4 regions of the Rhizorhabdus dicambivorans genome follow, and region 1 is predicted to be linked to each of the others. Evidence: predicted binding sites of a transcription regulator. Region 1 holds the regulator's gene; each other region holds the start of a gene.
The links. The regulator LexA, encoded in region 1, represses DNA repair genes until DNA is damaged. The targets are predictions, from matches to a motif close to GTTCCNCNCTTGTTCT.
Positions count from the first base shown of each region.

Region 2: the regulator LexA is predicted to act here: its motif matches at 3,809-3,824, upstream of uvrA (excinuclease ABC subunit UvrA).
Region 3: the regulator LexA is predicted to act here: its motif matches at 5,171-5,186, upstream of recA (recombinase RecA).
Region 4: the regulator LexA is predicted to act here: its motif matches at 2,772-2,787, upstream of CMV14_RS06630 (PA0069 family radical SAM protein).

Region 1 is NZ_CP023449.1:93,949-101,410, forward strand. Features, by position in the region: gene trpC (indole-3-glycerol phosphate synthase TrpC) at 1-775, shown strand, start outside; gene moaC (cyclic pyranopterin monophosphate synthase MoaC) at 772-1,245, shown strand; gene CMV14_RS00440 (molybdopterin molybdotransferase MoeA) at 1,250-2,437, shown strand; gene lexA (transcriptional repressor LexA) at 2,495-3,169, shown strand; gene CMV14_RS00450 (ComEC/Rec2 family competence protein) at 3,295-5,370, opposite strand; gene gltX (glutamate--tRNA ligase) at 5,520-6,977, shown strand; gene CMV14_RS00460 (citrate synthase) at 7,033-7,462, shown strand, end outside.
Region 2 is NZ_CP023449.1:582,382-589,843, forward strand. Features, by position in the region: gene CMV14_RS02760 (SIR2 family protein) at 1-311, opposite strand, end outside; gene CMV14_RS02765 (5-formyltetrahydrofolate cyclo-ligase) at 649-1,218, shown strand; gene CMV14_RS02770 (DUF2842 domain-containing protein) at 1,223-1,477, shown strand; gene CMV14_RS02775 (GGDEF domain-containing protein) at 1,598-2,569, shown strand; gene CMV14_RS02780 (twin transmembrane helix small protein) at 2,634-2,867, shown strand; gene CMV14_RS02785 (cob(I)yrinic acid a,c-diamide adenosyltransferase) at 2,936-3,511, shown strand; gene CMV14_RS27360 (hypothetical protein) at 3,516-3,647, opposite strand; gene uvrA (excinuclease ABC subunit UvrA) at 3,835-6,885, shown strand; gene CMV14_RS02795 (hypothetical protein) at 7,175-7,462, shown strand, end outside.
Region 3 is NZ_CP023449.1:2,625,450-2,632,911, forward strand. Features, by position in the region: gene CMV14_RS12440 (DUF2062 domain-containing protein) at 1-228, shown strand, start outside; gene CMV14_RS12445 (M13 family metallopeptidase) at 287-2,314, shown strand; gene CMV14_RS12450 (hybrid sensor histidine kinase/response regulator) at 2,492-4,909, shown strand; gene recA (recombinase RecA) at 5,260-6,330, shown strand; gene CMV14_RS12460 (VOC family protein) at 6,430-6,786, shown strand; gene CMV14_RS12465 (glutathione S-transferase family protein) at 6,824-7,450, shown strand.
Region 4 is NZ_CP023449.1:1,388,268-1,395,729, forward strand. Features, by position in the region: gene CMV14_RS06610 (patatin-like protein) at 1-213, opposite strand, end outside; gene CMV14_RS06615 (hypothetical protein) at 371-577, opposite strand; gene radA (DNA repair protein RadA) at 595-1,962, shown strand; gene CMV14_RS06625 (CvpA family protein) at 2,109-2,687, shown strand; gene CMV14_RS06630 (PA0069 family radical SAM protein) at 2,792-3,880, shown strand; gene CMV14_RS06635 (hemerythrin domain-containing protein) at 4,015-4,566, shown strand; gene moaB (molybdenum cofactor biosynthesis protein B) at 4,668-5,195, opposite strand; gene CMV14_RS06645 (isocitrate lyase/PEP mutase family protein) at 5,390-6,211, opposite strand; gene CMV14_RS06650 (lytic transglycosylase domain-containing protein) at 6,436-7,462, opposite strand, start outside.

The DNA of each region.
Region 1 (7,462 bases):
GATCTGCGACACCAAGCGCGAGCATGTCGCCCGGGCGAAGGCCGCGACGAGCTTCGCCGAGCTGAGCGCGCGCGCCAGGGCGGCCGATGCGCCGCGCGGCTTCCGCGCCGCGCTCGACGCCAGGGCGGCGGCGGGCGGCTATGGCCTGATCGCCGAGATCAAGAAGGCGTCGCCGTCCAAGGGGCTGATCCGCTCCGATTTCGATCCGCCCGCCCACGCCCGCGCCTATGAGGCGGCGGGCGCCGCCTGCCTGTCGGTGCTGACCGACGTCCCCTATTTCCAGGGTCATGACGATTATCTGGTGCAGGCGCGCGCCGCCTGCGCACTGCCGGCGCTGCGCAAGGACTTCATGGTCGATCCCTGGCAGGTGACCGAGGCGCGCGCGCTGGGCGCCGACGCGATCCTGATCATCGTCGCCGCGCTGGACGATGGCGAAATGGCCGAGATCGAGGCCGCCGCCATCGAGCATGGCATGGACGTGCTGGTCGAGGTCCACGACGCGGCCGAACTGGAGCGCGCGATCAGGCTGAAATCGCGGCTGATCGGGGTGAACAACCGCGACCTGCGGGACTTTTCGATCGATCTCAACCGCACCTATGAGCTGGTCGGCAACGCGCCCGCCGGCTGCACCTTCGTCGCCGAGAGCGGGCTCGGTTCCAAGGCCGATCTCGACGCGATGGCCGAACATGGCGTCCGCTGCTTCCTGGTCGGCGAGAGCCTGATGCGCCAGGACGATGTGGCGGCCGCCACGCGCAGGCTGCTGACCGGGGCATGAGCGACAAGCTCACCCATATCGACGAGGATGGCGCGGCCCGCATGGTCGACGTCTCCGCCAAGGCCGAGACGAAGCGCGTCGCCGTCGCCGAGGGCCGCATCCTGATCGCGGCACAGGCGCTGGAGGCGATCCGCGCCGGTTCGGTGAAGAAGGGCGACGTGCTCGCGGTCGCGCGGGTCGCGGGGATCATGGCGGCGAAGAAGACCGCCGACCTGATCCCGCTCTGCCACCCGCTGCCGATCTCGGGCGTCACCCTCGACCTCGCGATCGAGGCCGACGGCATCCGCGCCACCGCGTCGGTGACGACCACCTATACCACCGGCATCGAGATGGAGGCGCTGACCGCCGTCTCGGTGGCGCTGCTGGCCGTCTATGACATGGCCAAGGCGCTCGACAAAGCCATGCGGATCGAAGGGGTCCGGCTGCTGTCCAAGACCGGCGGCAAGTCGGGCGACTGGAAGGCGGAATAGGCCGATGGCGCTGATCCCGACGGCCGAGGCGCAGGCGCGGATGTTCGCGCTGAAGGAGGCGCTGCCCGTCGAGACCGTGCCGCTGCTCGACGCCCGTGGCCGCTATGCCGCCGGGGACATCCTGTCGAAGCGCACCCAGCCCGCGCTCGATCTGTCGGCGATGGACGGCTATGCGATCCGCTTCGCCGAACGCCCCGGCCCGTGGACCGTCGCGGGCGAAAGCGCGGCGGGCGGCGGCCTCGGCCGCGCGCTGGCGCCCGGCGAGGCGGCGCGCATCTTCACCGGCGCCCCGGTTCCCGAAGGGGCCGACAGCATCCTGATCCAGGAGGAGGCGGGCCGCGACGGCGACAGCCTGACCATGACCGGCGAGGGGCCGCCCCGGATCGGCGCGCATATCCGCCGCAAGGGCAGCGACTTCGCCGAGGGCGACATACTGATCCCGGCCGGTGCCCCGATCGGCGCGGCGGCGATCGCGCTGGCGGCGAGCGGCGGCCATGGCGCGCTTCCCGTGCGGCGGCGCCCGCGCGTCGCGATCCTCTCGACTGGCAACGAACTGGTGCCGGCGGGCGAACCCACGACCGGCGCGCTGCTCCCCGCCTCGAACGGGCCGATGCTCGCGGCGCTGCTGGCGGGCACCCCGGCGCAGGTCACCGACCATGGCATCATCCGCGACGATCTCGGCCTGATCAGTGCCGCCTTCGCCGATCTGGCGGGCGGCGCCGACATCATCGTCACCACCGGTGGCGCCTCGGTCGGCGACCATGACCTCGTCCTCCCCGCGCTGGAGCAGGCGGGCGCGACGATCGACTTCTGGAAGGTGCGGATGAAGCCGGGCAAGCCGGTGATGATCGGCACGCTGGGCGGGGCAATCGTGCTTGGCCTGCCCGGCAATCCGGTCTCGGCCTTCGTCACCGCGACATTGTTCCTGAAGCCGCTGATCGCGCATCTGCTGGGCAGCGCCCGGCCGGTTCCGCCCCCCGCCGCCGCCCGGCTGGGCGAAGCGCTGCCCGCGACCGGCGGCCGGGCCGAATATCTGCGCGGCAAATGGTCGCGGGGGCTGGCCGTCCCCACCGCCAGCCAGGACAGCGCCGGCCTCGCCGCGCTGGTCGAGGCGGAGCTGCTGATCGTCCGGGAATCGGACTCGCCGGCGCTGGAAGCGGGCGCCGATGTGGAGATCATTCCGCTCGCTTGACAGATTCCCTACAGTTGCCTAAATGTTCCTCGTCCGTTCCCGACAAGGACCTTTGGTATGCTGACCCGCAAGCAACATGATCTGCTCATCTTCATTCATGACCGGCTGGCCGCGACCGGCGTGTCGCCCTCGTTCGAGGAGATGAAGGAGGCGCTCGACCTCAAGTCCAAGTCCGGCGTCCACCGGCTGATCAGCGCGCTCGAGGAGCGCAACTTCATCCGCCGCCTGCCCAACCGCGCCCGCGCGCTGGAGGTGCTGCGGATGCCGGAGACGGTGGCAGGCAAGGCCGCCGCGCCCGCGACCAAGGCGAAGGCCCCCGCCTCCGCCCCGGTGCCGCAGGCCGCGAACGAGAATGTGCTGGAGATTCCGCTGCACGGCCGCATCGCCGCCGGTCTGCCGATCGAGGCGCTGGAGGGGCAGAGCAGCCTGTCGGTTCCCGCCGCGCTGCTTGGCCCGGGCGAGCATTATGCGCTCGAGGTGTCGGGGGACTCGATGGTCGAGGCCGGCATCCTCGACGGCGACTATGCGCTGATCCGCCGCGCCCAGACCGCGCGCGACGGCGAGATCGTCGTCGCGCTGATCGCCGATCATGAGGCGACGCTCAAATATTTCCGCAAGGAAGGCGCGATGGTGCGGCTCGACCCGGCCAACCGCTCCTATGATCCGCAGCGCTACAAGCCCGATCAGGTCCAGATCCAGGGCAAGCTGGCAGGGCTGCTGCGGCGCTACTGAGCGCCGCAAGCCCACCACGGGCGGCGTCCCGGCGGAGGCCGGGGCCGCAACAGGCGCTTGCGGGTAGCTGACCGAGAAGCTCTTACGGCCCTGGCCTCCGCCGGGGCGACCGCTTTTCTGGCCGTCTAGCGGAACACCGACCAGGGGTGCTGCCCGACATGGGCCGCCACGCTGTCGATCCGTCCCCGGTCGAGATCGACCGAAAGCCCGCCGGTCCGCGCCAGCAGCGGCCGGTCGATCTTCAGCCAGCGCGGGTTGCAGCCGCGCGGCAGGCGGCGTTCGCTGATCGCGATGTCGGCAGCAGCGCAGGCCCGCGTCATGCGGCGCCAGTCGACCAGATAGGGGCTGCGCGTCGCGAGGATGCGCCAGCGCCGCCCGCCCCGGTTGATTTCCGCCAGGCACAGATCGGCCGAACAGCGCGCCTGCATCAGCGCATCGAACGGCAGCGGTTCCGCATCGACCCCGGCCGCCTCGCTCAGAACCCCGCGCATATAATCGCCGGTCCGTTCGCGCAGCAGCGCCACCCGGCCATCGCCGAGCGCCAGCGCGACATGGCGGCCGTCCCCCGTCACCAGCAGATCGGGCGCGGGCGAAGCCAGCGCCCAGAGCGCGCCCACCGCAAGCGGCGCCAGCCCCCAGCGCCGCAGCTTCGTGCGCCACAGCGCCAGCCACAGCCCGCCGGCCACCATCAGCGCGAAGGCCCCCCAGGCCATGGTCGGCAGCATCGCCACCGATCCCGGCGCGTCGGCGACGCGGTGCGCGATCCACAGCAGCAGGGCGAGCGCATGGGAGGCGAGCCACCAGGCCGGCCCGCCAAGCCCCGCCACATCGAGCAGCAGCGCCAGCGCCTCCAGCGGCATGATGACGAAGGTGGTGAGCGGGATCGCGACGATATTGGCGGCGGCGCCGTACAGCCCTGACTTGTGGAAATGGAACAGCGCGATCGGGGCCAGCGCGGCCTCGATCAGCAGGCCCGAGAGCAGCATCACCGCGATCGCCCGGCCCCAGCGCGCCGCCAGCCGCTCCTCGCGCCGCGCGGCGAAGGCGGCGACCCTGGGATGATCGAGCAGCGCGACCAGCGCGGTGACAGCGGCGAAGCTGAGCTGGAAGCTCGGCCCCGCCAGCGCCTCGGGCCAGAGCAACAGCACAACGAGCGCGCCGGTCGCGACGAGCCGCAGGGTGATCGCTTCCCGCCCCATCGCGATCCCGGCCAGCACCAGCAGCGCGGCGACGCAGGATCGGATCGTCGGCACCTGCGCGCCCGACAAGAGGGTGTAGGCGATACCGGCGACCGCCCCCGCGCCGGCCGCGATCAGCAGCAGCGGCGCGCGTAGCGCCAGCGCCGGGCTCAGCGCCAGCAATCTGAGCGTCAGCAGCAGCACCCCGCCGACCACCGCGGAGACGTGCAGCCCCGATACCGAGAGCAGATGGGCGAGACCGGCGCGGCGGAGCGCCTCGGCATCCTCCTCGGCGATCGCGCCCTGGTCGCCGGTCGCCAGGCTGGCGGCGATCCCGCCCGCGCTGGCACCGGCCACCCGCGCCTCGATGTGCTGCGACAGGCGGGCGCGGGCGTCGGCGAGCCAGAGCAGGAAACCGCCCGCCTCGCCCGCCGCGATGCGCGGCCGGTCGAGCGCCTTGCCGGTGGCGCCGATGCCGGCGAACCAGGCGGCGCGCGCATAATCATAGGCGCCCGGCACCGCCGGCGGCGCGGGCGGCAGCAGGCGGGCGCGCACCACGATCCGGCTGCCGCCGACGACCGGCCCGGCCAGATCGGCCTCGTCGATATTGAGCCGGAGGCGCGGGGGCAGCAGCAGGCCGGGATCGGTGGCGATGGTGAGCCGCACCAGTTCGCGCGCCGGCAGCCGCTCGACCGCCTCGATCCGCCCCGCCACCTCGGCGACCCGTGGCCGGTCGATGCGCGGCGAGGCCACCCAGTCGGCGCGGAACCAGATCAGCAGCAGCCCGGCGAGCGCGACCAGCCCACCCGCCAGCAACGATCGGCCCAGCCGCGTGCCGGGGCCGACCGCGAGCCCCAGCAGAGCCACCCCGCCGAGCAGCGCCATCGCCGCATACCAGCCCGCCGGGCGGGGCAGCGCCAGCCAGAGCGCGATTCCCGCGCCCAGCGCGACCGGCAGCCACAGCGCCAGCTGATCGCGCTCCGCCTCCAGAACCGCCTCGATCCGCCGCGCCGCGCCGGCCATGCGGTCCCGCAGGCCGGCGATCACCGTTCGCCCGACAATGGGGCCGGGCCGGCACCGTTCGAATCGCCGGCCAATTTGACCCGGCGGGAAAATGCTTTACGGGGCGCATCGACATCGCAGGCCATTGCCCGATCTTGGAGAAACCGCGCGTGGGCGCAAGCACCGAAAATCAGACCCCATCCGGCCAGGTCGTCACCCGCTTCGCCCCCTCGCCGACCGGATTCCTGCACATCGGCGGCGCGCGCACCGCTTTGTTCAACTGGCTGTTCGCCCGCCATCACGGCGGCAAGTTCCTGCTCCGCATTGAGGATACCGACCGCGCGCGCTCCACCCAGCCGGCGATCGAGGCGATCCTCGACGGCATGACCTGGCTCGACCTGAACTGGGACGGCGAGGTGGTCTATCAATTCTCGCGCGCTGCCCGCCATGCCGAGGTGGCCCAACAGCTGCTCGCCGCCGGCCATGCCTATCGCTGCTATGCGACGCCCGAGGAACTGGCCGAGCTGCGCGAGCAGCAGAAGGCCGCCCGGCAGCCGCTGCGCTATGACGGCCGCTGGCGCGATCGCGATCCTTCGGTGGCGCCGCAGGGCGCCCCGTTCGTCATCCGGCTGAAGGCCCCGCGCGAGGGCGAGGTGACGATCGACGACCGGGTGCAGGGCCAGGTCACCGTCCAGAATGCCGAGCTCGACGACATGATCCTGCTCCGCTCGGACGGGACGCCCACCTATATGCTGGCGGTGGTGGTCGACGACCATGACATGGGCGTCACCCACGTCATCCGGGGCGACGACCATCTCAACAACGCCTTCCGCCAGCTCGCCCTGATCCGGGCGATGAACGAGATTTCGGGCGACTGGCCCGATCCGGTCTACGCCCATATCCCGCTGATCCACGGCGCCGACGGCGCCAAGCTCTCCAAGCGCCACGGTGCGCTGGGCGTCGACGCCTATCGCGACGAGATGGGGCTGCTGCCGGAAGCGGTGAACAACTATCTGCTGCGGCTCGGCTGGGGCCATGGCGACGACGAGATCATCAGCCGCGAGCAGGCGGTGGAGTGGTTCGACCTCGCCGGGGTCGGCCGTTCGCCCTCGCGCTTCGATTTCAAGAAGCTCGAGAATCTCAACGGCCATTATATGCGCGAGGCCGACGATGCGCGGCTTGCGGACCTGATCATCGCCGGAGTCGCGGCCGATGCGGGCCGCGAGTTCGACTCGGAGGATCGCGACCTTCTGCTTCGCAGCATTCCTTTTTTGAAGGCAAGGGCCAAGGATCTCAAGGAGTTACGGGACGGGGCGGCGTTTCTGTTTCGCACTCGCCCGCTCGATATGGACGAGAAGGCCGCATCGCTGCTAGACGAGCCGGGCAAGGCGCTGCTGGCCCAGGCCCGCGACGCTCTTGCGGCCACCGCCGACTGGTCCGCGGCCGCGCTGGAAGCGGCGGTCCGATCGGTGGCGGAGCAGGGGGGGATCGGCCTCGGGAAAGTGGCTCAGCCGCTGCGTGCTGCGCTCACGGGCCGTACCACCTCCCCCGGGATATTCGACGTCCTGGCGCTCCTCGGCCGCGAGGAGAGCCTGGGCCGGCTGGGCGACCAGCTCGAACAGGGGTGAACCAACGGACGGGGCCGGCGCGCCGGCCCAGGGGCGAACGACAGGAGAATGAGCTATGGCGGATAATGTGAAACTGGAGTTCGGCGGCAAGGCGTCCGAATATCCCGTCCTGTCGGGTACCACCGGCCCCGACGTCATCGACATCCGCAAGCTCTATGCCGCGACCGGCGCCTTCACCTATGATCCGGGCTTCACCTCGACCGCGTCGTGCCAGTCGGCGCTGACCTATATCGACGGTGACGAGGGCATCCTGCTCCACCGCGGCTATCCGATCGACCAGCTCGCCGAACAGTCGAGCTTCATGGAGGTCAGCTACCTGCTGCTCAACGGCGAGCTGCCGAGCGCCAAGGAGCTGGAGAGCTTCACCTACACGATCAGCCGCCACACCATGCTGCACGAGCAGCTGGCGACCTTCTATCGCGGTTTCCGCCGCGACGCGCACCCGATGGCGATCATGTGCGGCGTGGTCGGCGCCCTGTCCGCCT
Region 2 (7,462 bases), 490 kb from region 1:
TCGTCCAATGCCTCCTCGATGATGCTCATGCCGACCTGGACCGGCCAGCTCGAACTTGCGCTGAGCCGTTCATATTTTTCGATTCTGCCGCGCATCACGTCGTCCGCGAGCACCCGGGAAGCATCGGCTCCCAAAGCGGAGACGGTCATTCTGAGTTGTTCCCAGCCGCCATAGCCGAATGCCTGGGTCGCCATCGATCCTACGAAGGCTATCATCCGGCCGGTTGCCAGTGAGCGGAAGAACTCCAACCTAGCGCGCTGCGCCAGCTTGTGGTCGTGCAGATAATATTTCTTAAGGTAATTCGCCCCCATTGCGTACACCCCCATCATGGAGACTAGATGGGGAAGGGCAGGCGTCAACCGGATGTTACGAAAACGGACCTTTCTCGACCGGCGCCGCCACCTTCCCGCCGGGGACATGTCGCCCGCCGATGTCGGTGACACCCCTTGAGCAACGCCCTCGTCGCGCCTACATATGTCCATGGCGGGTACTGCTTCGCACGAGCTGTAGCGAACATCCCTGAGGCGATTCACATTCCTAGGGGGCTGTCCCTGTTCGGATCCTGGTCCGATGCATATGGTCCCCACCTGATGCTCATGGCGTCAGAGGATATTCCAGCAAACGACCATGGCGGTCCCGCCACCTTCCATGAGCGCTGATCTCTCCAAGCCGGCCCAGCGGGCTGAACTGCGCGCGCTCCGCGATGCCTTCGTGCTCGCCCTCGCGCCCGGCGAACGCGCCCGGCTGGAGGCGGAGGCGGCGCGCCATCTGGGGCCGCTGATCGCGGGCGCGCGGAGCGTCGCCTTCTATCATGCGCTCGGCGGCGAGATGGACTGCGGGCCGGCGATCGACGCTGCGGCCGCCGCCGGAATCGCCGTGGCGCTGCCCCATGTCGAGGCGCGCGGCGCGCCGATGCGATTCCTGGCCTGGGCGCCTGGAGACCGCCTCGTTCCCGGCTGGCGCGGCCTGCTCCAGCCGGAGGCCGATTCGCCGCCGGTTTCCCCCGATATCGTGATCGCGCCGCTGCTCGGATTCGACTCGGCCCTGCGGCGAATCGGGCAGGGCGCGGGTTTCTACGATCGCGCGCTCGCCGCCCTGCCGGACGTTAAAAAAATCGGCTGGGGCTGGTCGATCCAGCAGCGGCCCGCCATAGCCTCCGATCCCTGGGACGTGCCGCTCGACGCGGTCGTCACCGAGGCGGGTGTGATCGGAGGGTGAAGCGATGAACGGCCAACCGAGCGGGGAGCCGAGCTGGCGCAAGCCGGCGGGCATCTTCCTGATCTTGCTGCTGATTTCGGTGTGGGCGGTGATTGTCGTTACGGCATCGCCGTGGATCGGGCGGCTTCATCCGCTGCTACAGGCGCCGGTCTACATCGTCGCCGGCATCGTCTGGATCCTGCCGCTGAAGCCGCTGCTCGCCTGGATGGAGACCGGCCGCTGGCACTGGGGGCCACGTAAAAATACGGGTGGGCATTAACCGGATGTATCGAATCTCGCGCTAATCCCCGTCTTCGAGATCAGGGGTTCAGACACGGTGCGCGAAGAACGTATAGCCGAAAAGTCAGCCGAACGCGCGGAGTGGCGCCGGCTCTATGACATGATCGGCAAGCTTCTGTTCGATCATGGGCTGGAGCCCTCGCCCGCCAATTTCGAGTTGTGCCACCGCTATCTCTCGGGCCGCGACGGCGAACTCAACGCGCTGATCGACAAGGCGATCGCCAAGGATGGCGGGCTGAGCGAGGCCATCGCCACCGCTATCTCCGCCAAGCTCGACCCCGGCCTCTCGACCGATGAGCTGTCGCGGATCGCCAGCGACGCGCAGGGCTATCTCGAACAGATGACCACGATCCTCGCCAGGTCGGGCGACGATGCCCGCGACTATGGCGAGGCGCTGGCGCATGAGGCGGAGGGGCTGGAGTCGAACGCCTCGCCCACGCTCAGCGTCAAGACGCTGGTCGATCTCACCAAATCGATGATCGAGAAGGCCCAGGCCGCCGAGGAGGATCTGCGCCGCACCGAGATGCAGATGACGGCGATGCGCAAGGACCTCGCCACCGCCCAGCACAAGGCGAACAGCGATCCGCTCACCGGCCTGCCGAATCGCCGCGCGCTCGACCAGCATCTGCGCGCCGCGTTCGAGAATGCCCGCCGCGCCGATACGCCGCTGGCGCTGGCGATCTGCGACATCGATCATTTCAAGCAGTTCAACGACACCCACGGCCATGTCATCGGCGATGAGGTGATCAAGTTCGTCGGCTCCTCGCTGGGCCGCGCCGCCTCGAACGGCGATGTGTTCGTCGCGCGCTATGGCGGCGAGGAATTCGTGATGGTGTTCGAGCGCGCCTCGGTCGCCAATGCGATGGCGACTCTCGACAAGATCCGCGCCGCCATCGCCGCGCGCGAGCTGAAGGTGACGAACACCGGCCAGTCGCTCGGCAAGCTCAGCTTCTCGGGCGGGCTGGCGCAGATCAACATCCAGGATTCGCCTGGCTCGATCCTCAAGCGCGCCGATGCCGCGCTCTACAAGGCCAAGCAGGCGGGGCGCAACCGGATCAGCGCGGCGGACTGAGCGCCGTCCGCGCCGCCGCATATTGCCGGCTGTATTTTCCGCGCGATCGGTCTACATCCCGGGCATGTCCGGAAACACCTTCTTCTTCATCCTGATCCTCGCGGCGATGGTCGCCACCGTGGTGGCGCTGGTGCGCGGGATCATCGCCTTCCTCAAGACGACCGAGGCCGATCTGAAGGCCGGCGGCATCAACCAGTCGGGCCTCCGCCAGAACAAGATGATGCGGATGCGCATCGCCTTCCAGGCGGTCGCGGTGATCCTGGTCATCCTCATGCTGATCCTCAGCCGCGGAAGCTGATGATGGTTTCAGCGCAGCTGAAACGGCGGTGCCGGCCCGCACCTCCACGTGAGTGGAGCAAACCCTAAATGGTCAAGCTCAACAGGATCTACACCCGCACCGGCGATGCGGGGCAGACCGGCCTCGTCGACGGGTCGCGCCTGTCGAAGGCGGCGCCGCGCATGGCCGCGATCGGCGATGTCGATGAGCTGAACTCGGCGATCGGCGTCGCGCTGACCCAGGATATGCCGGATGAGGCGCGCGCCCAGCTCGCCCGCATCCAGAACGAGCTGTTCGATCTCGGCGCCGATTTCGCGACGCCGGGCCCCGATTTCACGCCGTCGGAGATGAGCCTGCGCATCATCGCGTCGCAGGTCGAGCGGCTGGAGCGGGAGATCGACGCGATGAACGCCGGTCTGGAGCCGCTGCGCAGCTTCATCCTGCCGGGCGGCAGCCCCGCCGCCGCGGCGATCCACCTCGCCCGCGCCATCTGCCGCCGGGCGGAGCGGTCGGCGGTGGCGGCGCACAATGCCCCCGATGCCGGGCTGAACCCGGTCGGGCTCGCCTATATCAACCGGCTGTCGGACCATCTGTTCGTGCTCGCCCGCTGGCTCAACCGCGCGGGCGCGGGTGCCGTGCTGTGGCAGCCGGGCGCGACGCGCTGACCGGCTAAAGCCTGGGCGGCGCGTCCATCGCATTGGGATCGCCGATCAGCATGTCGATCAGCACCAGCCCCAGGATGATGAAGAAGGCCGCCAGCAGCGACGTCTTGATGATTTCCTTGCGGCGTTCCGGACTCATGTGACGCTACCCCCCGATACGATACGCGGTACGGCAGTGTAACAAAATCCGGCCCCGGGGCCAATTTCGGCGCTCTGCCGCCGCGCGCGGGCCGGCGGGGTTGAGAATCGCCGCGCCACCCCCCAGATTGGCGCGCACATCCTCGCCCGTCTTGCATCGCGCGAACAAATCTGGAACATCTGTCGGAATGCTGACCCATATTTCCGTGCGCGGCGCGCGCGAGCACAATCTCAAGGGCGTCGACGTCGATCTGCCGCGCGACAAGCTCATCGTCATCACCGGCCTGTCGGGCTCGGGCAAGTCCAGCCTCGCCTTCGACACCATCTATGCGGAGGGGCAGCGCCGCTATGTCGAATCGCTGTCGGCCTATGCGCGCCAGTTCCTGGAGCTGATGCAGAAGCCCGACGTCGATCATATCGAGGGGCTCAGCCCCGCCATCTCGATCGAACAGAAGACCACCAGCCGCAACCCGCGCTCGACGGTCGCGACGGTCACCGAGATCTACGATTATATGCGCCTGCTCTGGGCGCGGGTCGGCGTGCCCTATTCGCCCGCCACCGGCCTGCCCATCTCGGCGCAGACGGTCAGCCAGATGGTCGACCGGATCATGATGCTGAAGGAGGGGACCCGCTTCCTGCTGCTCGCCCCGGTCGTGCGCGGCCGCAAGGGCGAGTATCGCAAGGAGCTGGCCGAATGGCAGAAGGCGGGCTTCACCCGCGTCCGCATCGACGGCGAGGCCTATGAGATCGAGAACGCCCCCGCGCTCGACAAGAAGTACAAGCACGACATCGAGGTGGTGGTCGATCGCCTCGTGGTGCGCGAGGGGATAGAGACCCGCCTCGCCCAATCGCTCGAAACCGCGCTGCGCCTCGCCGATGGGCTGGCCTATGCCGATCTGGTCGACACCACCGTGGCGGAGGCGCTCCAATCCCCCTCCCCTTCAGGGGAGGGGCTAGGGGTGGGGCCTGGCCGCGAAGGCGGAGTCCGGGAAATGCCGGCGAAGTTCCAATATTCCGAAGCGCAGGATGTGCCGGGAGGCCCCACCCCCGACCCCTCCCCTGAAGGGGAGGGGAGGAAGATGAAAGGCGCCGGCGTCCCCCCCAACCGCATCACCTTCTCGGAAAAATTCGCCTGCCCCGTCTCGGGCTTCACCATTGCCGAGATCGAGCCGCGCCTCTTCTCGTTCAACGCGCCGCAGGGCGCCTGCCCGGCCTGTGACGGCCTGGGCGAGAAGCTCTATTTCGATCCCCAGCTCGTCGTCCCGAACGAGGCGCTGTCGATCAAGCAGGGCGCGGTCGTGCCCTGGGCGAAGTCGAACCCGCCCAGCCCCTATTATATGCAGGTGCTGTCCTCGGTCGCGCGCGCCTATGGCTTCAGCCTGGAAACCCCGTGGAGCGAGCTGCCGGACGAGATCGCCGACGTCATCCTCTACGGCACCAAGGGGCGGGTCATCACCCTCACCTTCATCGATGGCCGCAAGAGCTATGATGTGCAGAAGCCGTTCGAGGGCGTCATCCACAATCTCGAACGCCGCATGCTCGCCACCGAAAGCGCCTGGATGCGCGAGGAACTGGCCAAGTACCAGTCGGCCGCCCATTGCGAGGTGTGCGGCGGCGCCCGCCTGAAGCCGGAGGCGCTGGCCGTGAAGATCGCGGGGGAGGACATCTCCATGTCCACCCGCCGCGCGGTCGGCCCCGCGCTCGCCTTCTTCCGCGACATGCCCAACCACCTCAACGATCAGCAGAACGCGATCGCCGAACGCATCCTCAAGGAGATCGTCGAGCGGCTGGGCTTCCTCGATAATGTCGGGCTCGACTATCTCAATCTCGATCGCACCTCGGGCACCCTGTCGGGCGGCGAGAGCCAGCGCATCCGCCTTGCGTCACAGATCGGCTCGGGCCTGTCGGGCGTCCTCTATGTGCTCGATGAGCCGTCGATCGGCCTCCACCAGCGCGACAATGATCGGCTGCTCGTCACCCTCCGGCGGCTGCGCGATCTCGGCAACACCGTGATCGTCGTCGAACATGACGAGGATGCGATCCGCAGTGCCGACTATATCCTCGATATGGGCCCCGGCGCGGGCGTCCATGGCGGGGAGGTGGTCGCCGAAGGCACGCTCGACGACATCCTCGCCAACGAGGCGAGCCTGACCGGCGACTATCTCTCGGGCCGCCGCATGGTCGATGTCCCGGCCAAGCGGCGCAAGGGCAATGGCAGGAAGGTCACCGTCCACAATGCGCGGGCGAACAACCTGAAGAACGTCACCGCCTCGATCCCGCTCGGCACCTTCACCTGCATCACCGGGGTCTCGGGCTCGGGCAAGTCCAGCTTCACCATCGACACGCTCTACGCCGCCGCCGCGCGCAGCCTGAACGGCGCGCGCGTGATCGCGGGCGCGCATGACAAGGTGACCGGCCTCGAACAGTGCGACAAGGTGATCGACATCGATCAGTCGCCGATCGGCCGCACCCCGCGCTCGAACCCGGCCACCTACACCGGCGCCTTCACCAACATCCGCGACTGGTTCGCCGGCCTGCCGGAAAGCGAGGCGCGCGGCTACAAGCCCGGCCGCTTCAGCTTCAACGTCAAGGGCGGACGGTGTGAGGCGTGCACCGGAGACGGCCTGCTCAAGATCGAGATGCACTTCCTGCCCGATGTCTACGTCACCTGCGACGTCTGCCACGGCAAGCGCTACAACCGCGAGACGCTGGAGGTGAAGTTCAAGGACAAGTCGATCGCCGACGTCCTCGACATGACCGTCGAGGACGCGGTCGAGTTCTTCAAGGCCGTCCCCCCGATCCGCGACAAGATGGCGATGCTGGCGGAGGTCGGCCTCGGCTACATCAAGGTCGGCCAGCAGGCGACGACCCTGAGCGGCGGCGAGGCCCAGCGCGTCAAGCTCGCCAAGGAACTGTCACGCCGATCGACCGGCAACACCCTCTACATCCTCGACGAACCCACCACCGGCCTCCACTTCGAGGACGTCCGCAAGCTGCTCGAGGTGCTCCATGCGCTGGTGCAGCAGGGCAATACCGTGGTGGTGATCGAGCATAACCTCGAGGTCATCAAGACCGCCGATTGGGTGCTCGACCTGGGGCCGGAAGGCGGCACGGGCGGGGGCGAGATCGTCGCAGAGGGGACGCCGGAACAGGTCGTCAAAGAGCCCCGCTCTTATACGGGTCAATACCTCAAGCCGCTGTTGCAGCCTGAAGCGCGGAGTGCACAGGCTGCGGAATAAGCCTTTCTATGCCGGACGGTTGCCGAGGGCCGTGGGGACTCACTAGAGTCTAAGCATGCGCGCCGTTCCATTGCGACGAATGGCCCCAATTGACTTGTAGGAAATTATCGATTCTAAGGCCGGAAACGGGCGGGATCGTTTCCGCCCGTTATCGATTCCTTAGAGGCTTTGGCGGCATCTATGGATCATGTGACGTGATGGGACGGGCCACTATCAAACGGATCATGCGGTGAAGCCGATACGGCCCAATTTTGCCCGTCCGCCCCTCGTTGAACAAGCGATCACGTTCATGTTCGACCGGCTCGACGGCTTCGAGATCGGCGATTATGGCCTATTCTGGGCGATGATCCGCCACGATTTTCCTACGACCGAGGCCCAACCGCCCCTTGAGCCGGTGACGGAGCAATTCGAAGGGTTCAGGCCCGACCAATTCACGTTTCGACTTGTCGACGGCGGCATGATGCCCCGCACTTTCTATCACTCGGCGGATGGGTGCGAGCTCGTCCAGGTGCAATCTGACCGGTTTGCGTTCAACTGGCGCGGCGGCGGTACGGCACCCTATCCGCATTCCGAACAG
Region 3 (7,462 bases), 2.5 Mb from region 1:
GTCGCGGTGATGATCGAGCATGGCGCCAGCCTTGCCGAATGGGCGGGCTGGCTGATGTCATCGGCGGCTCCGGCGCTGGTGATGGGGCTGTTCGTGATATCGGTGATCAGCGCCTCGGTCGGCTATCTGCTGTCGAGCTGCAGCTGGCGTGCCTGGATATCGCACAAATGGAAATTGCGGGAACGCCATCGGGCCGAGGGTGAGGCGGAAGAAGAACTCCGGGGTTGATACTGACAAGGATGATGGTAAGCCCACCGTCATAGTCAGATCATACACCGAGGTTTCGATGAATAAATTCCTGATCGCGCTGGCGGCGGGCACCATGCTTGTGCCGGCCGCGAACGGCTCTGCCGTTGCCGCCACCGCCAGGCCCGCCGCAAAGCCCACCTATGGCAGCTTCGGCTTCGATACGGCGGGCATGGACCGCGCCGTCAAGCCCGGCGACGATTTCTACGGATATGCCAATGGCCAATGGGCGAAGACGACGGCGATCCCGGCGGATCGCTCCAATTTCGGCATGTTCACCGTGCTCGACGAGCTGTCGATGTCGCGCAGCCACGACCTTCTCGAAAAGGCGAAGCCCGGCACGCGGATCGGCGATTTCTACGCCAGCTTCATGGACGAGAAGGCGGTCGACGCCGCCGGCATCGCTCCGCTGACGCCCACCCTGAAGTCGATCGAGGCGCTGGCGGACAAAAGCGCGGTGGCGGGCAAGATGGGCGCGCTGCTGCGCGACGGCATGGTCACGCCCTTCGTCATCTATGTCGATCAGGACGACAAGGATCCGGAGAATTATATCCCGATCATGCGCCAGCGCGGGCTCGGCATGCCCGACCGCGACTATTATCTGAAGACCGATGCCGAGATCGCCAGGACCCGCGCCGGCTATCAGGCCTATCTCGCTCAGCTCCTCACCCTGGCGGGCGAAGCGCAGGCCGAGCAGCGTGCGGCGCAGGTGCTGGCCTTCGAGACCGAACTGGCCAAGGTGCAGTGGACGCGCGTCGATTCGCGCGACAGCAGCAAGACCTACAACAAATGGGCGCGCGCGGATTTCGCGAAGAACGCCCCCGGCTTCGATTGGGATGCCTATTTCAAGGCCGCCGGCCTCGACCATCAGGATCGCTTCCTTGTCGGCCAGCCCACCGCCTTCGCCGGCATGGCCCGCGCGATCGAGGCGGCGCCGCTCGGCGTGCTCAAGGATTATCTGCTGGTCGCGGCGATCAACACGCAGGCGCCCTATCTGTCCAAGGCCTTCGTCGATGCCGAGTTCGCGTTCAATCAGACCATCCTGTCCGGCACCCCGCAGAACAGCGAGCGGTGGAAGCGCGGCGTCACCCTGGTCAAGAATCTGGTCGGTGAGGATCTCGGCCAGGAATATGTGAAGCTCTGGTTCACCCCGGAGACCAAGGCTGCTGCCGACGATCTGGTGCGCAACATCATCGCCGCGATGGGCAAGCGGATCGACGGCCTCAGCTGGATGGCGCCCGAGACCAAGGTGAAGGCGCGCGCCAAGCTGGCCGCCTTCATGCCCAAGATCGGCTATCCGTCGAAATGGCGGGATTATTCGGGGCTGGGGATCAAGCGCGGCGATCTGCTCGGCAATGTGATGCGCGCCAACGCCTTCGACTGGCAGCGCAACCTGAACAAGCTCGGCAAGCCGATCGACCGGACCGAGTGGCAGATGACGCCGATGGAGATCAACGCCTACGCCAATTTCAGCATGAACGAGATCGTCTTCCCCGCGGCGATCCTGCAGCCGCCCTTCTTCGATCCGCATGCCGATCCGGCGGTGAACTATGGCGGCATCGGCGCGGTGATCGGCCATGAGATCAGCCATCATTTCGACGATCAGGGTGCGAAATACGACATGCACGGCCGCCTGGCCGACTGGTGGACACCCGAAGACGTCAAGAATTTCGGTGTGCTGACCAACCAGATCGTCAAACAGTATGACGCCTATGAGCCGCTGCCCGGCATGCATGTCCAGGGCGCGCTGACCCAGGGCGAGAACATCGCCGATCTGGCGGGCCTCACCGTTGCCTATGAGGCCTATCAGATGGCGTTGAACGGCAGGAAGGCGCCGGTGATCGACGGCTTCACGGGGGACCAGCGCTTCTATCTGGGCTGGGCCCAGGTCTGGCGCCGCAACTATCGCGAGGCGAACCTGCGCCAGCGGCTGCTCACCGATCCCCACTCGCCCTCGGTCCAGCGCGCCTGGGTGGTCCGCAACCTCGATCCCTTCTACCCGGCCTATGACGTCAAGGCGGGGGAGAAGATGTACCTGTCGCCCGCCGAGCGGATAAGGATCTGGTGAGAGAGTAGGGGGAGGCGCTGCTCTCCCCCGTCGCCCCGGCGGAGGCCGGGGCCGCAAGAGGGTGATGCGCGCCTTTGCCGCTTGCGGCCCCGGCCTCCGCCGGGGCGACGAAAGAGGATAGGTGGGAAGGCCATCCCCATCTTGACGCCACGCCGCCACCGGGGGGAGAAGCGGACCATGGCCACGCTCTTCCCCTCGGCTCCGATGACCGCCAGCTCGGGGCGCATCGTGCTCAACATATTGCTTGGCGTGCTCATGCTCGTCGCCTCGGTCGGCATGGCCGGGATGATCTGGGGAGCGACCGACAATCTGCTCGTCGCCGGGCTGTTCATGCTCGCCTTCTGCCTTGGCATCGGCATGATCCTGCTGGTCGCGATGATCCGCGCGCAGATCCATGTCCGGCCGATGCGGCAGGTCGACATCAGCCTGGTGCTCGGCACGATCGAGGATTCGGACACCGGCATCGCCATCACCGGGCCGGGCGGCGACCTGGTCTGCGCCAACCGCCAGTTCGAAAGCTGGTTCGGCGGCCTGCCGACCCCGCCGGGCCTGCCGCTCGACAGCGAGGCGCGGAGGCAGCTTGCCGCCGCCGCCGTGGCCGCACGGCGCGACGGGCGGGCGGAGATCGACAAGCTGGAAAGTGACCGGGGGCTGATCGACGTGGTCGTGCGCCGCGCTGGCCATCTCGACGGCCATCTCGTCTGGCGTTTCCGTCGGTCCAGCCAGTTCGACAGCTTCAGCGACATCATGCGGCTGCTGGGCAGCGATATCGGACGCCGGCTCGGTAGCGCCGGGGTGATGACCGCATTGGTCGACGGCAATGGCATCGGCATCGTCGCCAACCGGGTGTTTCTCCAGCGCGCCCTGGGTTCGCCGGAAGCGCCTCCCTCCGGTTGGTCCTTCGCCGAATTGCTGCGCAGCGACGGGGATGCGATCCGCCTCGCCGCCGATCCCGCCACCGCCGATCCGGTGCGCCTGATCCAGGTGCCGCTCGACGATCATGGCCGGGTGCGCGCGACCCTGTTCCTGCTGGTCGACGAAACGCCGGGCACACGCGAGGCGCGCGCGGTCGCGACCGGCGATCTCCACGCGCTGCTCGGCATGCTGCCGCTCGGGCTGGCCGTCGCCGAGCGCGACGGGCGGGTGCTGTTCATGAACTCGCCCTTCCGCCGCGCGGCCGGCATCGCCCCCGATGCGGCGATCGTCTATCCGAGCGATCTCGTCGTCGAGGAGGACAAGGCGGCGGTGTCGGACGCGGTACGGCGCTTCTCGGCGGGGCGCGGTTCGGCCAGCGACCTGTCGGTGCGATTGAAGGCGCGGCCCGAGGAAAATGTCGCGCTCACCATCGCGGCGGCCAAGGGGCTCGGCAAGGCGTCGGTGCTGCTCAGCCTGAAGGACAATAGCGAGGAATCGAAGCTCAAGCGGCAGGTCGCCCAGGCGATGAAGATGCAGGCGGTCGGCCAGCTCGCCGGTGGCGTCGCGCACGACTTCAACAACATCCTTACCGCGATCATCGGCCATTGCGACCTGATGACCATGCGCCACATCCCCGGCGACAGCGACTATGACGACATCCAGCAGATCAAGCACAACTCCAACCGCGCGGCGGCGCTGACCCGCCAGCTGCTCGCCTTCTCGCGCCAGCAGACCCTGCGCCCGCAGATCCTCCAGCTGCCCGACATCATCTCGGAGATCACCAACCTGCTGAAGCGGCTGCTGGGCGAGACCGTGCGCCTGGAGGTTAGCCATGGCCGCAACCTCGGGACCGTCCGCGCCGATCCGGGCCAGCTCGAACAGGTGATCGTCAATCTCGCGGTCAACGCGCGTGATGCGATGCCCGACGGCGGCACCTTGACGATCCAGACCTACGGCCTCAGCCAGGCCGATGTCCGCAAGCTCGGCATCGAGATCATGCCGGTCACCGAATATACCGCGATGAAGGTGACCGACACCGGCACCGGCATCCCCAGCGAAAATCTCAACAAGATATTCGAGCCCTTCTTCACCACCAAGGAAGTGGGCAAGGGCACCGGCCTCGGCCTCTCGACCGTCTACGGCATCGTCAAGCAGACCGGCGGCTTCATCTTCGCCGAGAGCGAAGTGGGGCAGGGGACCAGCTTCGTCATCTATCTGCCGGTCCACGAGGCGCCGGCATCGGCTCCGGTCGCGCGGCTGCCGGTCAAGGAATCGAGCCCGGAACTGTGGGGCACAGGCACCATCCTGCTGGTCGAGGACGAGGCGATGGTGCGCGCCGTCGCTGAGCGGGCACTGGCGCGGCAGGGCTACAAGATCCTCACCGCCACCAATGGCGAGGAAGGGCTGGAGGTGCTGGAGAATGCCGAGGAACCGATCGACCTCGTCATCTCCGACGTGGTGATGCCGACGATGGACGGCCCCTCCATGGCCCGCGCCGCACGCGAGAAGCGGCCCGGCCTGCCGATCATCTTCATGTCGGGCTATGCCGAGGAGCAGCTGCGCCGGTCGATCGACCTCGACAATATCGGCTTCCTGCCCAAGCCCTTCTCGGTCCAGCAGATCGGCCAGGCTGCGCGCGAGGCGCTGGCCGGGCACGTGCAGGGCGAGGCGGTGGAATAGGGCGCGGCAGGCGGAGGCTCCCAACCCCCGGCCCCCTTTCCATCGTCGTCCCCACGCAGGCGGGGATCCATATACTCCGAACCGCAAGAGGCTCGGGCTGGCCTTCGGTCACGATTTGTTCTATATGCCAACCGCTGTGGATGCCTTTCCTCACCCATGAGCCCTTACGGAACCGGAAAATAAAAAAAACGACCACACAACCCCATGCACCCGGAATTACTGCGATCCATTCGCATCTGGCGTAGGAGAACAAAGGGTGATTTTCACCTCTTGTTCTCATGGAACATTCCATGTACACAACTTCCAGTTTGAAGGTTCGGGCCGCCCGATCTACGGAGGGAGTGACGCATATGTCGGCACAATTGAAGCTCATCGCCGAAAGGGAAGCAGTGAACACGGACAGGCAGAAAGCCCTCGATGCCGCGCTGGCGCAGATCGACCGCGCCTTCGGCAAGGGCTCGGCGATGAAGCTCGGCAGCCGCGAGGCGATGCAGGTGGAGGCGGTGTCGACCGGCTCGCTCGGCCTCGATATCGCGCTCGGCATCGGCGGCCTGCCCAAGGGCCGCATCGTCGAGATCTTCGGTCCGGAAAGCTCGGGCAAGACCACGCTGGCGCTCCATGCGATCGCCGAGGCACAGAAGGCGGGCGGCACCGCAGCCTTCATCGATGCCGAGCATGCGCTCGACCCGGTCTATGCCAAGAAGCTGGGCGTCGACATCGACGAGCTGATCGTCTCGCAGCCCGATACGGGCGAGCAGGCGCTGGAGATCGCCGACACGCTGGTTCGCTCGAACGCGATCGACGTGCTGGTGATTGATTCGGTCGCGGCCCTGGTCCCCCGGGCCGAGATCGAGGGTGAGATGGGCGACAGCCATGTCGGCCTTCAGGCCCGTCTGATGAGCCAGGCGCTGCGGAAGATCACCGGCTCGATCAGCCGGTCCAAGTGCCTCGTCATCTTCATCAACCAGATCCGCATGAAGATCGGCGTGATGTACGGCTCGCCCGAGACGACCACGGGCGGCAACGCACTCAAATTCTACGCCTCGGTCCGTCTCGACATCCGCCGCACCGGCGCGATCAAGGACCGCGACGAGGTGGTCGGCAACGCGACCCGGGTGAAGGTGGTCAAGAACAAGGTCGCTCCGCCGTTCAAGCAGGTCGAGTTCGACATCATGTATGGCGAGGGTGTGTCCAAGGTCGGCGAGCTGATCGACCTCGGCGTCAAGGCCGGCTTCGTCGAGAAGTCGGGTGCCTGGTTCAGCTATGATTCGATCCGCATCGGCCAGGGCCGCGAGAACGCCAAGACCTATCTGCGCGAGAATCCCGAGCTCGCGGCGAAGCTGGAAGCCGCGATCCGCGGCAAGTCCGACGATGTCGGCGACGCGATGATGGCCGGCCCGTCCGAGGACGACGATCTCTGAGGCAGGGAATACACCCGTTCGTGTCGAGCGCAGTCGAGACACGTTGACGCGCGCTAACGTCCCTCGACTGCGCTCGGGACGAACGGAGAGAAAAGGACGATGCCCGCACGTCTCAATTATGTCGAACTGCCGGTCGGCGACACCGCCGGCAGCAAGGCGTTCTTCGAAGCGGCCTTCGGATGGTCGCTGACCGGCTTCGGTCCCGATTATGCCGCGACGACGGGCGCGGGGGCGGGCGGCACCGCCGATATCGGCCTCAACGGCCATCTCGAGGACGCCACCGCCTGTCCGCTCGCGGTGATCGAGACCGACGATCTCGAAGCCACGCTCGCTTCGGTCGAGAAGGCGGGCGGCATCGTCACCCGGCCGATCTTCGCCTTCCCCGGCGGCCGCCGCTTCCACTTCCGCGAGCCTTCGGGTAACGAATTGGCGGTCTACGTGAACGAGGCGGACTGACGGGCGGGGTCCGCGCCTCGCAGACGGGGAGCCTGCCTTGGCCATTATCGTCCATCATCTCGAAAACTCCCGCTCGCAGCGCATCCTCTGGATGCTCGAGGAACTCGGCCTCCCCTATGAGGTGAAGCGCTACGCGCGCGACAAAAAGACCATGCTCGCCCCACCCGAGCTCAAGGCGGTCCATCCGCTCGGCAAGTCGCCGATCCTCGAACATGACGGCCGCATCATCGCCGAGACCGCGACGATCCTCGAATATCTGGTCGCCGTCTCCCACGGCAGGCTCGGGCCGCCCGAGGATGCCGCTGGCGCGCTGCGCTGGCGCTATTTCCTCGACTATGCCGAGGGATCGCTGATGCCGCCGCTGCTGCTGTCGCTGGTGATCGGCAAGATGGGCCCGTTCGGATGGCCTGCGAGGGGCTTCGTCACCAGATTCGCGATGACCCATGTCGACTATGTCGAAAGCGAGCTCAGCCAGCGCCCCTGGTTCGCCGGTGCCGAGTTCAGCGCCGCCGACATCATCATGAGCTTTCCGCTCGAAGCCGCCCGCCAGCGCCTCAGGCTCGACGGCAAACGCCCGACCATCACCGACTGGCTCGACCGCATCCACGCAAGGCCCGCTTACCAGGCCGCGCTGGAGAAGGGCGGGCCCTACGCCTATGCCTGAAGCCGCCGGCCT
Region 4 (7,462 bases), 1.3 Mb from region 1:
CAGGACGCGGACCCTGAGCCCCTCGCCGCTTTCGATCCGGGCGAGCAGATCGCGATAGACCGTCTCGCTGCCGGCGCCGGGGGCCGCCCCGTCATGGAAGGCACGGCTGGCGCGGACGAGGCGCCACAGCTCCTTGGTGATCCCGTGCATGTAGACGGCCAGGCTGACCCCGCCATAGCAGACCAGCGCGAGCCGGAGCTCCTTCTCCTTCATGGCAGGGGCTTAGCCATGTTTGGGGGGGGCTGCCAAGGGAGGGCGTCTGCCTAATCCCGTCGTCGCCCCGGGCTTGACCCGGGCCCCGCTTCTTTCTTCGATGGCGGACAAGGCAGCGGGACCCGGGATCAAGTCCGGGGTGACGGTGGGGGGTGGTTCATAGCCAGCCGCAATCCTTGAGCATGCGCCGCCGCTCAAGCTCGGTAGCGCGGGCCCAGGCCAGGCGGTTGGCGGGGGAAACGGGATAGCCCTTGCGCTCCGGCGGCCGGGCCAGCAACCGGATGACATGGGCGCGGGCGGATAGTTCGTCGGAGTCGCTTGTCATGATGGGGGCGATCATGTACCCCTTTTGTTCGTTGTTCAAGCCGATGAAGGAACGCCATGGCCAAACCGCAGAAGCGCTATGTCTGTCAGGCCTGCGGCAGCGTGGCGACGCGCTGGCAGGGGCAATGCGCCGATTGCGGCGAGTGGAATTCGATGATCGAGGAGACAGCGAACGTCACCGTCTTCGCGGCCAAGCATGACCTGCGCAGTGGCGGGCGGGCGATCCAGATGGTCGGGCTCGACGCCGATATCCCGCTGCCCCAGCGCTGGGCGACCGGCATCGCCGAGTTCGACCGCGCGCTGGGCGGGGGGCTGGTGCCGGGCTCGGCGACGCTGATCGGCGGCGATCCCGGCATCGGCAAGTCAACCCTGCTGCTGCAGGCGGCGGCGCGGATGGCCATGGCGGGGCAGCCGGTCGCCTATATCTCGGGCGAGGAGGCGGCGGACCAGGTGCGGCTGCGCGCGCGGCGGCTCGGCCTCGGGCAGGCGCCGGTGCAGCTCGCCTCGGCGACATCGGTGCGCGATATCCTCGCCACGGTCGACAGGATGGCGCCTTCGCTGCTGGTGATCGATTCGATCCAGACGATGCACAGCGACCAGATCGAGGGCGCGCCGGGCACGGTGAGCCAGGTCCGCGCCTCCGCGCAGGAACTGATCCGCTTCGCCAAGGAACGCGGCACCGCGCTGGTGCTGGTCGGCCATGTCACCAAGGACGGATCGATCGCGGGCCCGCGCGTGCTGGAGCATATGGTCGACACGGTGCTGAGCTTCGAGGGCGAGCGCAGCCACCAGTATCGCATCCTGCGTGCGGTGAAGAACCGCTTCGGCGGCACCGACGAGATCGGCGTCTTCGCGATGGCCGAGCAGGGGCTGGACGAGGTCGCCAACCCCAGCGCGCTGTTCCTCACCGCGCGCAGCGAGGGCGTGAGCGGCGCCACCGTCTTCCCGGCGATGGAGGGGACGCGGCCGGTGCTGGTCGAAATCCAGGCGCTGGTGGTGCGGCTGCAGAGCGGGGCGACGCCGCGCCGCGCGGTGGTCGGCTGGGATTCAGGAAGGCTGGCGATGATCCTGGCGGTGCTGGAGGCGCGCTGCGGGCTGAGCTTCTCGACCGCCGAGGTCTATCTGAACATCGCCGGCGGCTATCGCGTGTCCGATCCGGCGGCCGACATCGCGGTGGCGGCGGCCCTGGTTTCCGCGCTGGCCGAGCGGCCGGTGCCGACCGACTGCATCGCCTTCGGCGAGGTAGCGCTGTCGGGCGAGGTGCGGCCGGTGGCCCATGCGGGGCTGCGGCTGAAGGAGGCCGCGAAGCTGGGCTTCGCCAAGGTCTGGGCGCCCGCCGCGAAGGAGGCCGCGCCCAAGGGGATGCGGCAGGAGAGCTTCGCGACGCTCGGCGCGCTCGTTGACCATATTCTCGGGCGGCGATAGCTAGGGCCGACTATGCGGCACATTCAGCTAATTCGTCGCCCCGGCGGAGGCCGGGGCCGTAACGGGCTCCTGCGGTCCGCCGTCCGCGCAATCTCCGACGGCCCCGGCCTCCGCCGGGGCGACCGCCTTTGTGCAGGGTCCACTCCATGCACGGCCTGACCGGTCTCGACATCATCGTGCTGCTGGCGATCTTCGGCGGCGGCATCTTCGGCATGATGCGCGGCTTCGTGACCGAGGTGATCGCGCTGTTCGCCTGGGTCGCGGCGATCGTGGCGCTCAAGCTGTTCCACGAGCCCGCGACGAAACTGCTGTTCCATGTCGTCGGGAATCCCAGCGGCGCCAGCGTGCTGGCCTTCGCGCTGGTCTTCCTGATCGTCTATGCTGGCGGCAAGCTGGTGGCGGCCTCGCTCGGCCAGCGGACGCGGAGCTCGGTGCTGGGGCCGCTCGACCGGGTGCTGGGCTTCGGCTTCGGTGCGCTGAAGGGACTCATCGTCGTCACCCTGGCCTATCTGCTGATCAACCTCGGCTATGACACGCTCTATGGCGTGACGGCCGAGCGGCCGAACTGGATGCGCCAGTCCCGCACCCACCCGCTGCTCAACGCCACCGGCCGCGCGGTGATCGACTGGATCGGCAAATATCGCAAGCAGGGCGGGCTGATCGGCGGCGAGGCCAAGGCTGAGGCCGAGACCAAGGGCGACGGCAAGGCCAAGACCGCAGAATAGGATTTCCGCAATCGGATTCGCCACGCCGAGCTAAGCCCCCGGGTGACGATCCTATGGTCGAGAGGGCTGTTCAAGAGCCTATTTGTTCTCTATATGTTCCAACAATGGACGACTCGCCATCCCCGCTGCCCCCGGCCATCAAGGGCCGGGGCGCGATCAGCGCGGCGCCCAGCGCGCGGTTCGACGACAAGGGGCGCGAAAGCGATGGCGACTGGCTCGACCTGCGCGATGGCATCGATGGCGAGGGACCGCCGCCGCGCACCGAGGTGACGATCGAGCATCCGCGCACGATCATCACCCGCAACCAGTCTCCCGACATCTCGTTCGATCGCTCGATCAACCCCTATCGCGGCTGCGAGCATGGCTGCATCTATTGCTTCGCGCGGCCGACCCACGCCTATCAGAACCTGTCGCCGGGCCTCGATTTCGAGACGAAGCTGTTCGCCAAGCCCGATGCGGCGGCGCTGCTGCGCAAGGAGCTGGCCAGACCCGGCTATCGCTGCGCGCCGCTGGCGATGGGTACCAACACCGATCCCTATCAGCCGATCGAGCAGCGCTGGCGGATCATGCGATCGATCGTCGAGGTGCTGGCCGAGCATGACCATCCGCTGGGGATCACCACCAAATCGGCGCGGATCGTCCGCGACATCGACCTGCTCGGGCCGATGGCGGAGAAGGGGCTCGTCTCGGTGATGATGTCGGTGACGACGCTGGACCCGACGCTGGCGCGGATCATGGAGCCGCGCGCCTCGTCGCCGCGCCAGCGGATCGCGGCGATCGCGGCGCTGTCCAAGGTCGGGATACCGACCTCGATCAGCGTCGCGCCGATCGTGCCCGCCATCACCGACCATGAGATCGAGGCGATCGTCGAGGCCGGGGCGGAGGCGGGCGCGCGCAACGCCTTCTCGCTGGCGGTGCGGCTGCCGCACGAGGTGGCGCCGCTGTTCCGCGAATGGCTGGCGGTCCATTATCCCGATCGCGCGGCCAAGGTGATGGCGCTGATCCAGGGTATGCGCGGCGGGCGCGACAACGAGCCAGACTTCCACAAGCGCTTTCGGCCGAACGGTGCCTATGCTGCCGCGCTGCACGCCCGTTTCAAGCTGGCCTGCCGCAAGCATGGGCTGAACCAGGTCCGCTTCGAACTGCGCACCGACCTGTTCCGGGTCCCGACGGATCAATTGAGCTTGTTCTAGGAGCGATCGTCACCTCGGACTTGCGTGGCTGAGATGGGGGGGTGGTTTCTTAACCGCTTGTTTCGCCTGCGATTCCGCAACCGTGTTCGGGTTCGATCGTTCTCCGGCCAATCCCCGAAACGCAGGAGAATGCCATGTTGGAGGAAAAGACCACCCGCAGCTTCGCGATTGGCGCGGCGGCCGGGCTGACCGCCGGGCTCGCCGCCAATGCCGTGCGCAAGATGTTCGTCCAGGCGCCGACCTTCATGGCGGGCGAATGGGACGATGCGCTGGCCGCCGAGCATCAGGCGGTGCTCAAGCTGTTCGACGCGATCCAGGCGACCGAGGATAAGCATACCACCCGCCGCTCGATCCTGCTCACCCAGATCGGCCATGCGCTGGCCAAGCATGCGATCGAGGAGGAGAATGCGGTCTATGCGACGCTGCGCACCCACGGCCAGGTCGCGGAGGCCGACAAGCTCAACGGCGACCATGGCTATGTGAAGCAATATCTGTTCGAGCTCGGCAACATGGCCGCCGACCACCCGCTATTCCTGAGCAAGATCGGCGACTTCCGCGCGATGCTGGAGGATCATATGCGCGAGGAGGAGGAGCGGATGTTCCCGAAGCTGCGCGGCCTTCTGACCGAGGAGGAGAATGCGAAGCTGACCAAGGCGATGAATCTGGAAGGATTGAAAATAGCGTGAGTGTGTGTCGCCCCGGCGGAGGCCGGGGCCGTAAGAGGCTCTTGCGGTGACGCCGTGGCAAACGCCTGCGGCCCCGGCCTCCGCCGGGGCGACGCTTGTGGTTACCTTTCCATCAGCCTGGGCATCAGTTCGACGAAGTTGCAGGGCATGTGGCGGCTGTCGAGCTGGTGGACGAGGATGTCGTCCCAGCCATCCTTGACCGCGCCGGTCGAGCCGGGGAGCGCGAAGATATAGGTGCCGCGCGCGACGCAGGCGGTGGCGCGGGACTGGATCGTCGAGGTGCCGATCTTGGCATAGCTGAGCCAGCGGAACAGTTCGCCGAAGCCGGGTATCTCCTTGTCCCAGACGCGCGCCAGCGCCTCGGGCGTGACGTCCCGGCCGGTGACGCCGGTGCCGCCGGTGGTGATGACGCAATCGACCTGGGGATCGTCGATCCAGCCGTGGAGGCGGGCGACGATATGATCGACGTCGTCGGTGACGATCGCCCGATCGGCGAGGATATGGCCCGCCGTTTCGATGCGGGCCGCGAGCGTGTCGCCCGACCTGTCGGTGGACAGATCACGCGAGTCGGACACGGTGAGGACCGCGATGCGAACAGGGTGAAAGGGAAGGTCTTCCTTGATCGGCATTGCTGTTCACCCGCGAGCCCGGCGACGGCCGGGTTTGATGTTTCGATACCGCGTAGCGCCTTTGCCGATCCGATGCATCGATCGCATTCTTCCAGCCTATCGGTTTTTGTGCGATGTCCGAACCTAGAGTGGTTCACCGCGATTTCCGAGTCGGCAGATGTCTTAATCTGCTTAGAAATCGCTCCAAGGAATATTCAGCGCAGGCCCGTGAGCGGCCGCACCTCATCCATCGGCATCATGTGGGGGATGGAGTCCTCGGTGTCGCCCGCCTGGGCGAGATTGGCGAGCACGGCACGCTGGGCTGCCAGCGATGCCAGCAGCGTCGACAAGGTGTAGATCACGGCGGCATGGCCAGCGCCCACCAACTCCTCGGCCCGGAAGCTCTTGCGCGCCGTTTCGGTTACGACCAGCACCAGCGGCTTGCGGAGCCGTTTGACGGCGTCGATCACCTGGGCGCGATCGGTGAGATACATCATCATCAAGGCATCCGCGCCGGCCTCTTGCAAGGCTTCGGCGCGGTGAAGCGCGGCCTCGAAACCGTCGGTCGCCATGGCATCGGTGCGGCCGATGACGGTGAAATCCGGCGAGGTTCGAGCGCCGCACGCCGCGGCGATCTTGGCCTGCATGTCTTCGATCGGAACCAGCGCCTTCGATGCGCCGGCGGGCCTTGGCAATATCTGATCGTCGATATGCACGCCCACCGCGCCGGCGCCTTCGAGCTGCCGGACGGTATCCGCCGTGGCCCGGGCATCGCCATAGCCGTTGTCGGCGTCGACGAAGAAGGGAAGGCTGATCGAGCCCGCGACTTCGGCGGTTCGGCGGGCCATTTCGGCGAGCGGCATCAGCCCGATATCCGGCAGGCCGAGCGTACCGCTTACCGCGAAGCCCGACATATAGGCGATCGGGAAACCCGCCTGTTCGATCAGGCGTGCGCCGAGCGCATCGTGGCAGCCCGGTATGACCGTTCCCGCCCGCGCCTCCAGCACGGCGCGGAAGCGCTTTGCCCGGTCGCTCATGCCGTCACCATCTGCACAAGGCCATTGGCACGCTGGCGCAGAGTATCGACGCGCATCTATCCCATCTTCCGTTCTGATGTGAGGGCCCGTGCCGGCGAATGGCCCAACGGCCCACCGCTGACAAGGCCGGCCACGCCCGCGGGAAGCCCGATATTCATTAGATCAGATGCGTGATAATCGCTTCAGGATCCGATCGTACAGGATCGCGTGCCTGAAAATCGACCCTAGTCCACCGCCGCCGTGGCGCCGAGCGAGGTGAGCCGCACCGCGTCGCGGCCGGGGAGGCCGGGGAAGCGGGGCCACAGGCCCTGGCTGATCGCCATCAGGCTGGGGGCCTTCGCGCCGGTGTGGCGCTGATACATCCAGTAGTTCCGCAGCACGATCGCGACATAGGCGCGGGTTTCCGTGAAGGGGATCGATTCGATGAACAGCAGCGGATCGGCGAGGTTGCGGCCGCGCGCGTTCCAGTTGGCGACCGAGGTCGGCCCGGCATTATAGGCGGCGATCACCTTGGGCAGCAGCCCGCCGGTGCCACTGCTGTCGGCAAGCTCGCGCAGATAGGCCTGGCCCAGCTCGATGCTGGTGGCGGGCTGGCTGAGCGCGCCGGCATCGAGGGTGCGGCCGAGATGGCGGGCGACCATCTGCGCGGTGCCGGGCATGAGCTGCATCACCCCGCGCGCTCCGGCCGAACTGACCGCGTTGGTCTTGAACTGCGATTCCTGGAGGGCGTGAGCGAAGACCAGCGCCTTGTCCACGCGCCAGCCCGAGGCCGGCGTCCAGGCCGGCACCGGATAGCGAGCGGCTGCCGACAGCTGCGCGCCCGACGGGCCGTTCTGGGCGAGCCAGATCTGTGTCGACGGCAGGTCGAGCCGGGCAGCGAGGTGGATCAGCGATTCATGGTCGCGGGCAAGGCCGATCCTGGCCTGGTAGCGCAGCATCGCGTCGGCCAGCTCGGTCTCGCCGATCTCGGCCAGCGCAGTGGCGCGGCGGACATTGGCGATGGCGCCGATCGCCGACCAGTCATTGGCGGTGAGCTTCAGGCTGCCGCCCGCGTCGTCGGAAAGGCCGAGCGCCGCCTGGGCGACCATGCCGTAGAAGCTCTCCTTCATCCGCGCCGCCGAACGCAGGCGCGGCTCGACCCGCTCGGGATGGGCGCAGGCCATGTCGGCGCGGCTTGTCCAGTACAGGCCGGCGGCGATCATCTCGGGATCGCGGGCGCGGGTCGAGACTTCCTCGAAGGCGGTGCCGGCG